2 regions of the Lactiplantibacillus koreensis genome follow, and region 2 is predicted to be linked to the other one. Evidence: riboswitches for the same ligand, from Rfam matches in the RefSeq annotation. Region 2 holds a riboswitch; the other holds the start of a gene.
The links. A riboswitch is a leader RNA that binds a small molecule or an ion and turns the genes downstream of it on or off. The one in region 2 is predicted to bind preQ1.

Region 1: it holds a riboswitch for preQ1, as region 2 does, so the genes downstream of both, C5Z25_RS08610 (QueT transporter family protein) here and C5Z25_RS04505 (nucleoside hydrolase) in region 2, are expected to answer to the same signal.

Annotation. Positions count from the first base shown of each region.
Region 1 covers NZ_CP027190.1:1,792,595-1,800,335, forward strand. The annotation lists gene carB (carbamoyl-phosphate synthase large subunit) at 1-2,225, opposite strand, end outside; gene C5Z25_RS08600 (carbamoyl phosphate synthase small subunit) at 2,218-3,288, opposite strand; gene argF (ornithine carbamoyltransferase) at 3,555-4,574, shown strand; PreQ1 riboswitch class I at 4,626-4,670, shown strand; gene C5Z25_RS08610 (QueT transporter family protein) at 4,679-5,188, shown strand; gene C5Z25_RS08615 (lactococcin family bacteriocin) at 5,463-5,705, shown strand; gene C5Z25_RS08620 (bacteriocin immunity family protein) at 5,772-6,038, shown strand; gene C5Z25_RS12515 (hypothetical protein) at 6,243-6,395, shown strand; gene C5Z25_RS08625 (sensor histidine kinase) at 6,416-7,741, shown strand, end outside.
Region 2 covers NZ_CP027190.1:897,411-905,151, forward strand. The annotation lists gene C5Z25_RS04495 (ABC transporter ATP-binding protein) at 1-505, shown strand, start outside; gene C5Z25_RS04500 (ECF transporter S component) at 587-1,138, opposite strand; gene C5Z25_RS04505 (nucleoside hydrolase) at 1,135-2,124, opposite strand; PreQ1 riboswitch class I at 2,147-2,191, opposite strand; gene C5Z25_RS04510 (dihydrofolate reductase family protein) at 2,601-3,137, shown strand; gene C5Z25_RS04515 (cation:proton antiporter) at 3,195-4,367, opposite strand; gene C5Z25_RS04520 (DUF6198 family protein) at 4,669-5,352, shown strand; gene C5Z25_RS04525 (AEC family transporter) at 5,417-6,340, shown strand; gene C5Z25_RS04530 (MDR family MFS transporter) at 6,538-7,741, shown strand, end outside.

The DNA.
Region 1 (7,741 bases), 900 kb from region 2:
ATTAAAATTGGGGCACCTTGACCAGCAGCCAAAGCAGCGTTAATGACGGGGGTCAGTTCTGCTTCAGTGTGGACGATTGCCATGGCACGGCCACCGAGTACGAAACTAGGTCGCACAAGTAAAGGATAGCCAATTGCTTGAGCTGCTGGGTGGGCGGCAGCTAAGGTGGTAATGGTTGTGCCAGTCGCTTGGGCAATCTGGTGGGTGTGGAGTAAGTTGGCGAAATCATGCCGGTTTTCAGTGAGATCAGTGGCTGCGACACTTGTACCTAGAATATTAACTCCATGATCAGCTAATGCTTTTGCTAAGTTAATGGCCGTCTGGCCGCCAAACTGCACGATGACGCCACGTGGTTGTTCTAATTCAATAATCGGTAGTAAAGCTTCTAAAGTTAATGGTTCAAAGTAGAGTTTATCCGAGCTTGAAAAATCAGTCGAAACGGTTTCAGGATTATTGTTGACGACAATAGCGTGATAACCAGCTTGTTGAATGGCTTTAACACAGTGCACGGTAGTGTAATCAAATTCAATTCCCTGACCAATCCGGATTGGGCCAGAGCCTAAAACTAAAATGCTATTGCCGAGTGGTTGACTTTCGTTAACTTCTCCGAATGCTGTACTGTAAAAATAAGGTGTCGTACTCGCAAATTCACCTGCACATGTATCGACCATATGATAGACAAGTGGGTGTTGTGCAGTTGTGGCCCTAATTTCAGCGGTTGTCCAACCGGAATAATAGTGACAGGTGGCTAACGATAAACCGTATTTTTTGGCCGTTAGGAGGTTAGCAGTTGTAGGGTGGTCAACAAGTGCCTGGGCTAACTGCATAATGTGTTGTATTTTGCATAAAAAGAATGGGGTAATTTTCGTTAATTCAGCCAATTTTACTAAGGGCCAGCCGTGAGCAAAAGCTGCGCAGAGATAGAATAACCGCTGGTCAGTTGGTTTTTGTAAGGCTGTCAAAAATTCGGCTGTCGTAATTGGACCAGTGGGTTGTAAGGTTGTTTGCAAAGTGGCGGTGGTCTCTAAGGAGGCGACCGCTTTTAACGTCGCTTCTTCAATAGTCGTGCCAATTGCCATGACTTCACCGGTGGCCTTCATCTGGGTGCCTAAATGCGCATCCGCCGTGGGAAACTTATCAAATGCAAAACGCGGAATTTTTGCGACCACGTAATCTAAAGCCGGTTCAAAGGCTGCGTAAGTCGTCTGGGTCACTGGATTTTTAATTTCAGATAGGTTCAAACCGACCGCAATTTCAGCGGCAATTTTTGCAATGGGGTAGCCGGTGGCTTTAGACGCTAGTGCTGAGGATCGACTGACTCGCGGATTGACTTCGATAATATAATATTGGTTACTGGCCGGGTCTTGGGCTAATTGAACATTGCAGCCGCCTTTAATATCTAAGGCGTCAACAATGGTTAATGCTGCGTTACGTAAGTTCTGATATTCAGTGTCACTTAAAGTTTGTGCCGGGGCATAGACAATCGAATCACCGGTGTGAATCCCAACGGGGTCGAAATTTTCCATACTGCAAACAACAATTTTGGTGCCTACATTGTCGCGCATGACTTCAAATTCAATTTCTTTAAAGCCAGCGATGCTCTGTTCAATTAAACATTCCGTGACAGGAGAGAGGGTTAAGCCTCGCTGTAAAATTTGAGTTAGTGCGGTGGCGTTTGTTGCAATACCACCACCAAAGCCACCTAACGTAAAAGCAGGCCGAACAATTACGGGGTAGCCGATTTGTTCGGCAAAGGTTAGCGCAGTTGCGATGTGATGAACGGTTGTACTAGCAGGTGTGGGTTGATGCAACGTCGTCATTAAGGCTTTAAATGCTGCGCGATCTTCAGCTTGATTAATCGTTTTTAATGAAGTTCCGAGTAATTGAATGTGGAGTCGAGTTAAGACACCTGCTTGATCTAAAGCCATCGCTAAGTTGAGGGCAGTTTGCCCGCCAAGTGTTGGGAGTAGGGCATCGGGTTGAGTCTGTTCTAAAATTTTAGTAACGCTCGGTAGGGTCAATGGTTTTAAGAAAACTTCATCGGCGGTATCGGTGTCCGTCATAATAGTGGCTGGATTAGAGTTAATTAAGATAACGTGGTAGCCAGTAGCTTTTAAACTCAAACAAGCCTGGGTGCCGGCATAATCAAATTCAGCTGCCTGGCCGATTTTAATGGGGCCGGAACCGATGACAACAATTGAATGGATGTTAATATTTTTAGGCATTAAGCATAGCCTCCTTTTGTAAGACGGCAATAAATTGATCGAAAAACTGACCAGCTTCTTGTGGACCTGGGTGGGCCTCAGGATGAAATTGGACAGACATGACGGTTGCTTGGGGTAATGCCAGGCCTTCAACACTGCTGTCGTTGAGTTCGGTGTAGGTGACATGTAGTGGCGTGGTTGTTAACGAGGCTGGGTCAACAGCATAATCATGATTTTGTGCGGTCATAATGACTTGCCCGGTTGCGGTAGCTTGTACCGGATGATTTAAGCCGTGATGGCCAAAGGGCAATTGATAGGTTTTGGCCCCATAAGCCAGTGCAATTAATTGGTGTCCGAGACAAATACCAGCCAAGGGATAATGTTGTGCGAGTTGTCGAATTAACGGTAATATCGCAGCATAATGTTGTGGGTTTCCAGGACCGTTTGAAAGTAGGACGCCATCAGGGTGGTAAGCCTGAATGGTTTTAAAAGAACTGGTTGCAGGTAACACACTGACTTGGCAACCACGGGCTTGCAATGCAGTAGTAATGGCCTGCTTTTCGCCAAAGTCTAGGACGATTAAGTGGTGAGCGGATTGCGTGGGTAAGTTGGCTGGTAATGGTTTAGGGATGAGTTGCTTTAAAGGCGCCATCGCCAAAGTTGCATTAAAGTCGGTCACTGGTTGATTGCTGAGAATTGCCATTTGAGTGCCAGTTGTCCGTAGATGAGTAGTTAATGAACGGGTATCCACATCTTTAATTCCAGGAATATGATGAGTTAACAAGAAGTTATCGAGTGATTGACGGCTGGTGTAGTGGTCAGCGAAATCAGTCAATTCATGGACAATCACCGCTTGTGTGCCGAGCGTCGCTGACTGGTTAACGGTAGGATCGATGCCGTAATTACCAATTAGGGGATAAGTGAAAGCAATGAGCTGATTGAGGTAGGAAGGGTCAGTGATGGTTTCCTGGTAACCGGTCATCCCAGTGTTAAAGACGAGCGGACCAGCACCTATCACATTGAGATCGCCAAAGCCTGTGCCCGTCCATTGCGTACCATCAGCTAACGTTAAAAATTTCTGCATCCGACCACGACCTTTCTAATGAAATGATTAAAACTGTTTTTTCGTATGGGACTAGTAAACAATTATTTCAATGAAATGTCAAGCCTGTTTATACATTATTTATGCATAAATCCAATTTAATGTGACGCAATATTCAAAATAATCGCTATTTATGAATATATTATCATAGAGAGCTTGCATCTAATGGACGATTAGAATATAGTGTGAAATAAGCGTGTGTTAGTGATGGTTGGACGATTAAGTCAATTGGAAGTGGAGTGGATTTGATGAATCATTTTGAAGGTCGGTCATTTTTAAAGGAAATAGATTACACATCAGCGGAGTTAACTTATTTAATTGATTTTGCGATTCATTTAAAAGCGCTAAAGCAACACCATATTCCGCATCCTTATTTACAAGGTAAAAATATTGCTTTGCTATTTGAAAAAGCGTCAACTCGAACCCGCTCGGCATTCACCGTTGCGGCCAATGACCTGGGAGCGCATCCGGAGTTCCTGGGACAGGCGGACATTCAGTTAGGAAAAAAAGAATCGGTTATTGATACAGCCAAAGTGTTGGGTAGCATGTTTGATGGCATTGAATTTCGCGGTTTTGACCAAAAAACGGTTGCACAGTTGGCCGAATATAGTGGGGTACCAGTGTGGAATGGCTTAACCGATACTTGGCATCCCACGCAAATGATTGCGGATTTTATGACTTTGAAAGAACATTTTGGGCATTTAGCGGGATTGACGTTAACTTACGTCGGTGATGGCCGCAATAATATGGCGAACAGTCTGTTAGTTACGGGTGCAATGTTGGGTGTCAACGTGAAGATTGGTGCGCCAACCGACTTACAACCGGCACCTGAAATTGTTGCGATTGCGCAACAACTAGCGGCTAAAAGTGGGAGTCAGTTGCTGATTACTGCAGATCCGCAACAAGCTGTCGCTCAAGCGGATGCCTTGTATACGGATGTTTGGGTGTCGATGGGTGAAAAAGTTGATTATGGGTCACGCATTCAGGCGCTATTGCCATTTCAGCTTAATACGGCCTTAGTTGCCGCAACCGGGAAAACCACAACGGTTGTGATGCATTGCTTGCCAGCGATTCATGATCAGCAAACCGTCATTGGTGCAAAATTAGGTCAACAATTTGATTTGGATGCGGTCGAAATTACCGATGCCGTCTTCAATGGCCCCCAAGCGGTCATTTTTCAAGAAGCTGGAAATCGAATGCCTGCGATTAAAGCCATCATGGCGGCCAGTCTGGGTCATTTATTTATTCCAGATCAGCTTTTTAGTTAAGCGGCCCTTGCGATAGGGTTGTGCCAGTGCTACGATGGAATCCGCTGTAAAAAATACGTGGTTCGTAACCATCCCACGTTAAAAAACTAGGAGGATTTTGTAACATGACGCAATCAAAAATTCGGCCGTGGATTATTAATGCTTTAGTCGCGGCTATTTATATCGTTTTATCTGTTGGTCCAGCTGCTTTTAACTTAGCTTCGGGCGCCATTCAATTCCGTGTTTCGGAAGGCCTGAATCATCTGGTCGTCTTTAACCGGAAATATATTTGGGGGATTGTGGCGGGGGTTATCTTATTTGATGCATTTGGCCCAGGAGCTAGCTTACTAAACGTGGTCTTTGGTGGGGCGCAATCGCTAATTGCCTTGTTAGTTGTGAGTTGGCTTGGCCCGAAACTCACTAAAGTTTGGCAACGCTTGGTCTTGAATATTATTTTATTCACTATTTCAATGTGCATGATTGCTTGGATGTTAATGCTAGTTGGCGGAGCGACCGCTTTTTGGCCAACTTACTTAACGACGGCCCTTTCTGAATTCATTATCATGACAATTACGGCGCCCATTATGGTCGGTTTGAATCGTATCTTACAATTTAGTGACCGAATTAGTCGGTAACTTTAAAAAGCTGGTCGGCAATTACTTGTCTGACCAGCTTTTAAAATTCTCAAGAATATGTTGACTATTTATTGGTATCCGGGCTTGATGACACTAGGTAGATTCATAGCCTTAAAATCATCAGCAATTGTGTTCCTTACGAGTAATTAAAGCAAGCATGATATACGATAATCCTATAAAAGTGGACGTTCTTATTTCTTTTCGTAATTGTTTAATTATTGGGCTTATACTAATTTTGTTCCAAAGAGTGATGGAGAAAATTAGGGGGGAATAGATGATGATCAAAAAAATGCGAGGTTTATCAAGTTATACTGGACTCGGGAATCTGAATACGATGGCTTCAACACAATTGGCGACGGTTACGGGTGGAAAGATTGTTAAATATATGACGGTTGGGCCGTTTACACTTTATAAAAATACTAAAACTGGAAAAATCACTCGTCGTCAAACGACGAGTACTGCAAGTTGGACAGCCAAGACGATGGCGTTTGGTTGGGCTAAATCTTTTCACGGATAATTAAAATACTATAAACGTGGCTTAGTAATTTGAATTTTGTGGGGGAAAGTATAGGAGACTGATAAAATGAAAAAAAAGATCGATATTCTTAATACCTTGGATGTTTTAATTAAGGATCCAACTATTTCAAAGGTTGAACGGCAATTGTTATCAGATGCTAAGCTTGCGCTTGCTAAGGGAATCTACGATGAAAAGGTTGCCGCAACCTTAAAATCTCAGCTTTCCAAGTTAGCATTGGCGAAGAATTTAACACCGGTACTCGTGCCATTTTTCACTGAGCTTTCTCGCCAATATCTTGGTACTGGTAAGCGTGGGATGCTCTATACGATATAGTAGTAAATTATTGAGATTTAATGAGTAGCAGCTTGATCATTCGGAACTAATTCGGAATGATTAAGTTGCTATTTTAATGAGAAAAGGGCAAATATAAGTGATTTTTCTGACGTTAATGCATCAAATATGTACGTTTATACAAATATAATAATAAAAATAAAAATTATGTTATATTATCATTATAAATATGAGGAGATGAATGAAATGACTAATTTTAGCAATATTAATAAGTATCAAGATTTGAATCAGGGAGAACTACAACGGGTTACAGGTGGAAAGAAGTACGGTAACGATTTAACTATGGGAGTATCTATTGTTCGAAAAGTAAAAAAGCTTATCAAAAAGACGTTTAGATAAAGTGAAATTTGGTGGTTTTAATGATTGAACCCAGTATTATGGTTGGTCTTTTACAGATGTTTTTTCTGATTTTTGGTGTTATGTTCATTTATACGTTCACTATTCAAAGTATTAATTTTTGGTCTTTAGTAAAAACTATCGTGTTTAGTATCTGTTTTGCCCTTGTTGGTGGCATCATAAATGATGGTCTTTTTTTGATGGTTTTTGGTTATATGTTCTTCTCTGAGTGGGTCAGACAACGAACCCTTAAGATGGATTTTGGACGCTTAAACATTTTGTTGCTATTAATATCGTTACAAAATTTAATTTTGTCGTTTTCATCAGCGATAAGCAAGTTAATTTTATTTAACATAATGAAGAGTCGTTCTTTAGTAGCATTGTCTAGAGCTGGTACCTTGTTTGTGATTGTTGAAGTAGGAATTGTGTATACAATTGCACTATTTTTATTGGAGGTATCACTAAAGTACATACGAAAACATCCTGATGTGATAATACAAGTACGACAACTAAAAATTGATGCTAGAATTTTCGTTATCTTATTTGTATTATTTTTCTCAATTGAATTATTGTTAATGATTAGTGATATGGAAGGTGTTACAGCCAAAATTCAAATGACGTTACTTTTCACCTTTACGTTAATGGTTGGGTTGATGGGCTCACAAATGGGATTTATTATAAGAACCTATGCTCGACAACAAGCACTTGAAAATGAAAAATTGCAAAACCAACAATTGAATAATTATTTGAAGAGCATTGAGCAACAATACATGGCATTAAGACGGTTTAAACATGATTATCGGAATTTGATAATTAGTTTAACTGTTAAAAATGAAGACCAAGATATTAGAAGTACAGATGATTATCTAACTAATTTAAAAAAACAAGCTATGCCATCGGTTGATTTGGATGATTCTCAAATTGTACAAGTCCAGAATTTAGGAAATGAAGCTGTTAAAGGTTTAATCGTACAGAAATTTTTTGATGCAAGAAAACGCGGTGTGAAATTGAATATTGAAATAATGGATAAACAGTTCAAGGTGAACCAAGACTTAGTTACGTTAGTGCGGATCATAGGTAATTTGTTAGATAATGCTATTGATCAGGCCGAAAAAATGGTAGATAAGACAGTCGTAATTGCGTTTAACGAAATTGGCGAAACCGCTGAAATTTCAATTGAGAATGCGATTGATAATACTTTTGATGTCAATAAAATTTTCAAGCCCGGTTATTCTTCGAAGGGGCCTAATCGGGGATTAGGCTTAGATAATGTTAAAGATTTGATTGCGAAACAAAACAATCTATTCTTAGATATTGAAACACCAAGTAATAAAGTTCGCATGACTTTA
Region 2 (7,741 bases):
ACTCCAAACCCCGACTAACGGCCAGGTCATCTTAAACGGCACCGAGCTTGCGACACAATCTGAAAAACAACGGTTAGCTTATCGTTTTGACGAGATTGGTTTCATTTTGCAAAGTTCCAATTTGATTCCTTTCTTAACTGTCACTGACCAACTAAAACTCGTCGACAAAATGGCTAAGCGACCGTTTCAAAAAAAACGGGCCACAGACTTGTTAGCAGAATTAGCGCTAAGTGCAGTCGCCAATGCCTACCCTAGTGACTTATCCGGTGGTGAACGGCAACGTGTCGCCATTGTCCGAGCCCTCTATAATGATCCCAGCGTCATCTTAGCCGATGAACCCACGGCCAGCTTAGATACACCACGGTCAATTGATGTGGTCCAACGACTAGCAAAGGAAGCTCACCACCATCAAAAAGCCATTGTGATGGTGACCCACGACCAACGCCTGATTAAGGATTGCGACGTCGTCTATAAAATTGAAGATGGTTTGATGACGCGTCAATAACTAAAAACGGTCACCGCAAGAAGTGTTAATTCTTGCAGTGACCGTTTTTGTATCAGCTATCAAATGACTGAAATGAACAACTTAATTTGCTTGTGGCAAGCGATAATGTAGTGCTTGATAGACGAGCGCGACGACGTAAACCGTTAAAAAACGATCTAAATAATCAGTACTAATTTGAATTAAAAAGACCGCCAATGGTTTACTTAATCCGGTCCCTAACAACAGTTGTACCAATAAACTCGAACCAGATGATGTAATCCCATGAAATAAGAACACCGTGATACCAGTACTGAGTAACGTCCCTGGCAATGAAATTGCTAACGCTAGCCACCAATTATGCCGAAAACGATTGGGTTTAATCCGCCGATAAAGGACACCCGCAACTAATCCCGTTAACAATTGTACTGGTAGAAAGAACAATGCGTATAAATCCGTCGTGGTACCAACAATCACACCAGTTGCGCCCCCCACTAGCATCCCACCGAGTGGGCCAAAAACAGCTGCGGCTAAGACGGTTCCAATCGAATCTAAATAAATCGGTAATTTCAGCATTAGTGCCAGGTTACTGCCAACAATATTTAAAGCAATTAGTAACGCCAATAAGGCTATAGTCTTGGGCTTTAACCTTTTCATGCGCCCACCACCTTTAATTGGTGCAGTGTCGCTGATAACTCAGGTTCCGCCGCACCAGCAACTCGTGTTAAGAACAAGCGCCAAAATGCTGCGACATCGACGCGTGTCTCAACCAAGCTATTGTGTGGCCGTTGCCAAAATTCGTGGTCATCGACAATTGATTGTCCTCGGGCCACGTCATCGGTGGCAACCACCGCAGTATACGCTGAAAAGCCAGTTAAGATTGTCGGTTCAAGCATTACGGCCACCGCTAGCGGATCATTAATGACACACCCGATGACCCGTTCTTGTTGCCAATGAAAATCAAAATAAAAACGCGTAATTTTTTTAATAAATCGTCCCATAACTGGATTAATCGCTTGCATATATTCTAGCAAGCTCGGCGTCAAAACAATCTGGCGGGTCACATCTAAACCGACCATCTGAATTGGGACTGGTAACTGGTCAAAAACCAGTTGTGCTGCATCCGGATCACACCAAAAATTATACTCGGCCACCGGTGAACAATTCCCATGACTGCGGTAACTACCACCCATTAACGTAAACTGGGCAACCTGCTTAAAAACTGCTGGTTGCTGTTGTAAAGCTTGCGCAATATTGGTCAACGGCCCTAATGCCAAGATTGCCGTCGTTGGTGCCGCCGTTAACGTTGCAATGATAAACGCGACCGCATCAGAACCAACTGTCACCGTTGTAATCGCTGGCAATTGACTGTTACCTAATCCATCATCCCCATGCGTATCCTGGGCACTCGTGTAAGGCACCCGTAATGGGGTTTTAGCGCCAACATGGACGGGAATATCCAACCGTCCCGCTAACGCTAGGACTTTTAATACATTTTGTGCACCCAACTCAGCGGGCACATTCCCACAAACAGTGGTAATCCCAACCACCTTTAATTCCGGCGATTTTAACGCCAATAATAAGGCCAAACTATCATCAATGCCAGGATCACAGTCGATGATTACTGATTTTATTGCATCCATTTTCCTACCTCCGATTAACGTGAAGTTCTTGGTTTTTTATCCTGGGAAGTTTACGAACCAGGCCAGTAGTCGCCATGCTAGGTACCACTGATTGCATAAATGCACTTCTAAGTATACGGGATACGGACCGAAAAAAGAATCACTTTTCACGACTATCACCGACATTGGCCTTAATTTCGCCACCAGTTACTGAAATTTCAAAAATTAAGCCATTTTAAACTTAACTAATTAACTTGAACCGCTGAACCGTCAATTCAAGTCAATCTTTAAGTTTAATTGGGGCTTTTGAGATTATTTTGGTAAAAAAGCGTTAATTAGGTCGCCATTCCAGCATCCATGGTTAACTAATTAACGCTTTTTCTCAGCCATCTAACTGTTCTACCATCATCACCTCACGTTTTTCCGGATTTGTTGCTTAGTTAGCAGATAAAACATGTTACAATATGGTTACAAAACTAAAAGTAGGTGTCCAATTTATGCGCAAAGTTCAATTTTATGGCGCCGTTTCGATGGATGGTTATCTGGCCACCAAAGACAACCGGCTCGATTGGTTGTTCAAGACTACTGGCGCCGAGGACGCGCCCACCGCTGAGTTCATGCAACAAGTCGATACCGCTATCATGGGGCGGCATACTTATGATTATACGATGGAACAGACCACCGATCAGCTCATTAATCCTTACAATCCGCTAACTCAAAACATTGTCATGACGTCAAACCCACATCCAGGCGATGACCGGACCACGTTCACCAATACCGATGTCACGACTTTAGTCGAACAATTACGACAAGTCGATGGCGCCAATATTTGGATTGTTGGTGGTGCGGGCGTCTTGATGCCTTTATTGACCGCCAATTTAGTTGATGATTTGTTCATCCAAATTGCACCCGTTTTACTAGGAACGGGAATTGCACTATTCACACCAACTAGCGACTATCACCAACGATTTGAGCTCGTTGCGACTAATCAATATGGTCAATTAGCAGAGGTGCATTATCGCCGCTTACCTTAAGACGCAAAAAAATTGCGACAAGAATTTTATAAATTCTTGTCGCAATTTTTTTTGACCCTATACTTTATCTAATTGAGCTTGGTGATGAATTGATTGTCGCAATAATAACGGTGCAATCAGTGTCGTTAAAATAATAGCCGTAATCACCGCTGAATAACGATCGGCCGACAATAATTTACCTTGGTAACCAATCTGGGCAATAATTAGCGCCATTTCACCACGCGAAACCATCCCGGCACCAATCTCATAGCCACTGGTCCAACTGAACCCCGCTAACTTAGCGCCGATACCAGCACCAAGTAACTTCGTAACAACTGCGGCGACCGTAATCACGACAATAAACCAAAAATCATTCATGAACCCCTTAAAGGACATGTTCAACCCGATACTAACAAAGAATACTGGAATAAATACGGCATTCCCAATGGGCTGAATATGTTCATCAATCACTGCATGATAATCGGTCTGTCCTACTGCAATACCAGCAAAGAAAGCCCCGATAACAGCACTTAAACCAATAAAATCGGCAAAATAAGCCAACCCAAAACAGATCACTAATGACATCAAAGTAACCGAAGTCGGCACTAATAATGCATCGCCAATCTTCATCAGCCGTGGTACAATCCACTTCACCACCACATATAGCCCGACAAAGAAGGCGGCTTGAATGCCTAACGACAGCCCTAGGTTAGTCGAACTACTACTGCTAGAGCCGACTTCACTACCGAATAGACTCACCATTAGACTTAAAATTAAGACGGCCAAAACATCATCAACCACGGCCGCCCCTAGGATTGTCGTCCCCTCCTTGCCATCTAAGGCATTCAATTCCTTTAAGACTGCAACCGAAATTGATACCGAAGTCGCTGCAAAAGTAACCCCTAAGAATAAGCTTTCGACATTTCCAAGATGGAAGAGTTGACTACACCAATCAATCACCCCGACTGGTAGAATGACACCTAACAGGGCTACTAACAAACTGGGTTTCCAGTATTTTTTCAGTAAGCTAAGATCACTTTCTAGTCCAGCCATAAACATCAAAATAATGACACCAAGCTCGGCGAAGTCCGTAATAAAGCTCGTTGCTGAGACCCAGCCAAGTAGTGCTGGCCCTAACACGATACCACTTAATAGTTGTCCAATAACGGCGGGTAATCCCATCCGCACACTCAAATGACCGGCAATCGCAGTCACAATTAAAATTAAACTTAACGTTCCAATATAGCCCATAGTGCCTCCTAAAAAAAAGAACACACCAAGAAATAACTGCCCAACCCAAAAGCAGTTCGAATTCTTGAAGTGTTCTTCAACCGAATGTAACTATTCAATGAAACTAAGTATAGCATATTTTCATGAACATCGTTGCGACCATTTCCTAATTAGTTGATTTAGATGGTCAACTTAACTTTCAAACAAATCTACTTCATGTTAACGCCCTTTCGGCAACCACGATACTAAACATTTTATCCTAATTTCAAAAAAACGCTATAATATTGCTATCAGACTATACATCGGCAAAAGGGATGATTATTTGTTACACATTGTTGATTTTCGACAACGGTTTATTTTTCTCGTTTTTTCTATTTTATTAAACTCTGCCGCTAATGCCCTAACCATTGCGACTAACCTAGGCAGTGCAGTTTGGACCGGATCAAGCGTAAATTTATCTGACTGGATTCACATCTCGTTAGGCACTACCTTGCTCTTATATGGGCTCGCCGTCACCCTTTTAAACCAAATCATGCTCGGTCACTTTGATCAGCGCCGGTTTATTTCTAATCTACTTTATATTCTACCGTTTAGTTATCTAGTTGAATTCATCGGTTACTTTTGGCGTTGGTTAGGGGTGCCAAGTTTCGCTTGGCCGCTGCGACTAGTCCTTAATCTCTGTGGTTTATTAGGCGTTGCCATGGCCGTCTCCATCTATCAACGTTGCAACCTCATCCAACATCCCAATGATGATCTTTCTTATATTTTACGTTTTCGCTTCTTACATGGCTCCGCAATTATTGCACAATGGACCAGTTATTTGCCGCCGTTGACGATTACGGTGGTGGCCTTTTTAGCCACTGGTCAATTACGCGCAATCGGGATTGGGACGCTCTTTGCGCTAACCGCACAAGGCGCTATCATGGGCTGGTCTGATACGCACGTCTTTCCAAGCCTCAAACACCATGTGGACGTTCCCACTGCAACACCCCATCACCCCGCCTAACATTGACAAAATTAGGCGTTAACCGGGATAATGGATCTATTCTTACTTATTGGATGGCAATTATATGAATCTTACACAACTAACGAGTCAAATCGGATTAATGTTTATTTTGATGTTGATTGGCTTAATGGCTAACAAGCTAGGCTTTATGCACGGCCAAACATCGACCGACTTAACCAACATCTTACTGTACATCGTTTCACCTTGTCTGATTATCAAGGCCTTTGAACAGCCTTTTTCGGTGAACCGGCTACAAACGTTAGGTCGCGTAATTGTGGGAATTATCTTGATTTACGGGTTAATGATTCTGATTACGCAACTGGTTTTTAAACCTGTTAAGGACCTCAATTTACAGCGTACCATGCGTTACGGCGCCGTTTATTCAAACGCTGGCTTTATGGGAATCCCCTTAACCAGCGCCCTTTTTGGGAGTACTGGCGTCTTTTTTGCCGTCGCTTCATTAGCCGCTTTTAATATCTTTAGTTGGACTCACGGGATAACCTTATTCACCGGTAAACAGGGTAACCGACGCGACAACTTTAAACAAATTATTTTGAATCCAAATATTATCGCCATTATGCTCGGCTTGATTTTATTCGTGACTGCGATTCCTTTACCGAGTTTGATTAACCGGACGATTACCACCGTCAGTTCGGTTAATACCCCGCTGTCCATGATTGTGATTGGTAATAGTCTTGCGGCTGTCCGTTTCAATCGGCAAACACTTGATAAACGCTTAGGTTGGGTTTTATTGTTACGCAACTTTATCTTTCCCTATCTCACAATGGTCGTTTTGGAACTCATGGGTATTACCGGCGTTCCACTCTATACGACCGTCTTAATGGCCGCTTGTCCAGTTGCCGGGATCGTGGTCTTATTTACCTTAAAAGTCCATGGTCAACCAGGTCCAGCCGTCACGTTAATGAGTCTCTCAACTTTATTAAGTGTCGTCAGCATTCCGCTGGTATTCAGTCTAGTTCAACTCTAACTTCTGCGTCGACCAAAACTCGCTGTAAGTGTTTAACTGCTTACGGCGAGTTTTTTGTGCCACGCGCCTTCACATCCTCAAAATCTGTTACAAGCCGCCGACCAAACCCAACAAGTATAGCACTTCACTTAAAGTGCTATACTTGTTAGTTATGTGTGTTATTAAATATATTATTTTGAAAGGACTGTTTTTAACCCATGTCAACCGCCAATTCAGACTTGCCGTTAGATGCCAACGGTCGCCCCTATCACCGTACTTGGCTCGTATTAACTTTGCTCGTCGGCACCTTTAGTACTTTTATTACCCAAACCTTACTTACAACGGCCTTTCCAACTTTAATGAATTATTTTCATATTTCAGCCAACGCCGTTCAATGGTTAACCACTGGTTTCATGTTAATTATGGGAATCATGATTCCCGTCAGTGCCTGGATGTTAACTCGAATTAATTCGAAAATTCTCTACTTAGCAGCCATGATTATCTTTGGTTTAGGTACATTGCTCGCTTATTTTTCGGTTAACTTTCAGATGTTACTCGTCGCCCGCATGATTCAAGCGATGGGCGTCGGGATTTCAGCCCCCGTTTTCCAAACAATTATGTCATCCGTCTACCCGCCCGAAAAACGCGGGGCTGCCATGGGGACTGCTGGAATTGTTATTGGGCTAGCGCCCGCCATCGGCCCCACCTTATCCGGCTGGATTATTGATAACCATTCTTGGCGCGCCTTGTTTTTGTTTATCATGCCCATCAACATAGCCGTCATTATTATTTCGTTGTTTACTTTACGCAAAGTTTTACCGACATCTAAGCAGCCCATTGATTGGTGGTCCGTTTTGATTTCTACCATCGGTTTTGGGAGTATGCTATATGGCTTTTCTTCAGTTGGCGAAAGTGGCTGGGGAGACCCAGTCGTCTTAGCAACCTTGGTTATCGGTATTATTTTTATCATTTTATTTGTTTGGCGCCAATTACATATGGATCAGCCATTATTGGAACTGCGCGTGTTCAAGATTCCCGCCTTTACCCTTTCTGCCGTTTTAACGGCCTTGTCTTACATGGCAATGATGGGGGTTGAAATGATTTTACCATTGTATATTCAAACCGTTTTAGGCCGTTCGCCAATGGATTCTGGACTGATTTTGCTGCCAGGCGCCATTATGATGGGTATTATGAGTCCCATCACTGGTCGGATTTTTGATCACATTGGTGCTCGTCGCCTTGCAATGACCGGGATGTTACTGTTAACAATCGGGACTGCCTTTTTCTTATCGATTAGTGCAACGACGCCCATTCTCTGGATTATTGTGGTCTACGCCATCCGGATGTTTGGCTTGACGATGGTCACGATGCCCGTCACTACGACTGGGATTAACTCCTTACCATTTAACTTAATTGCCCATG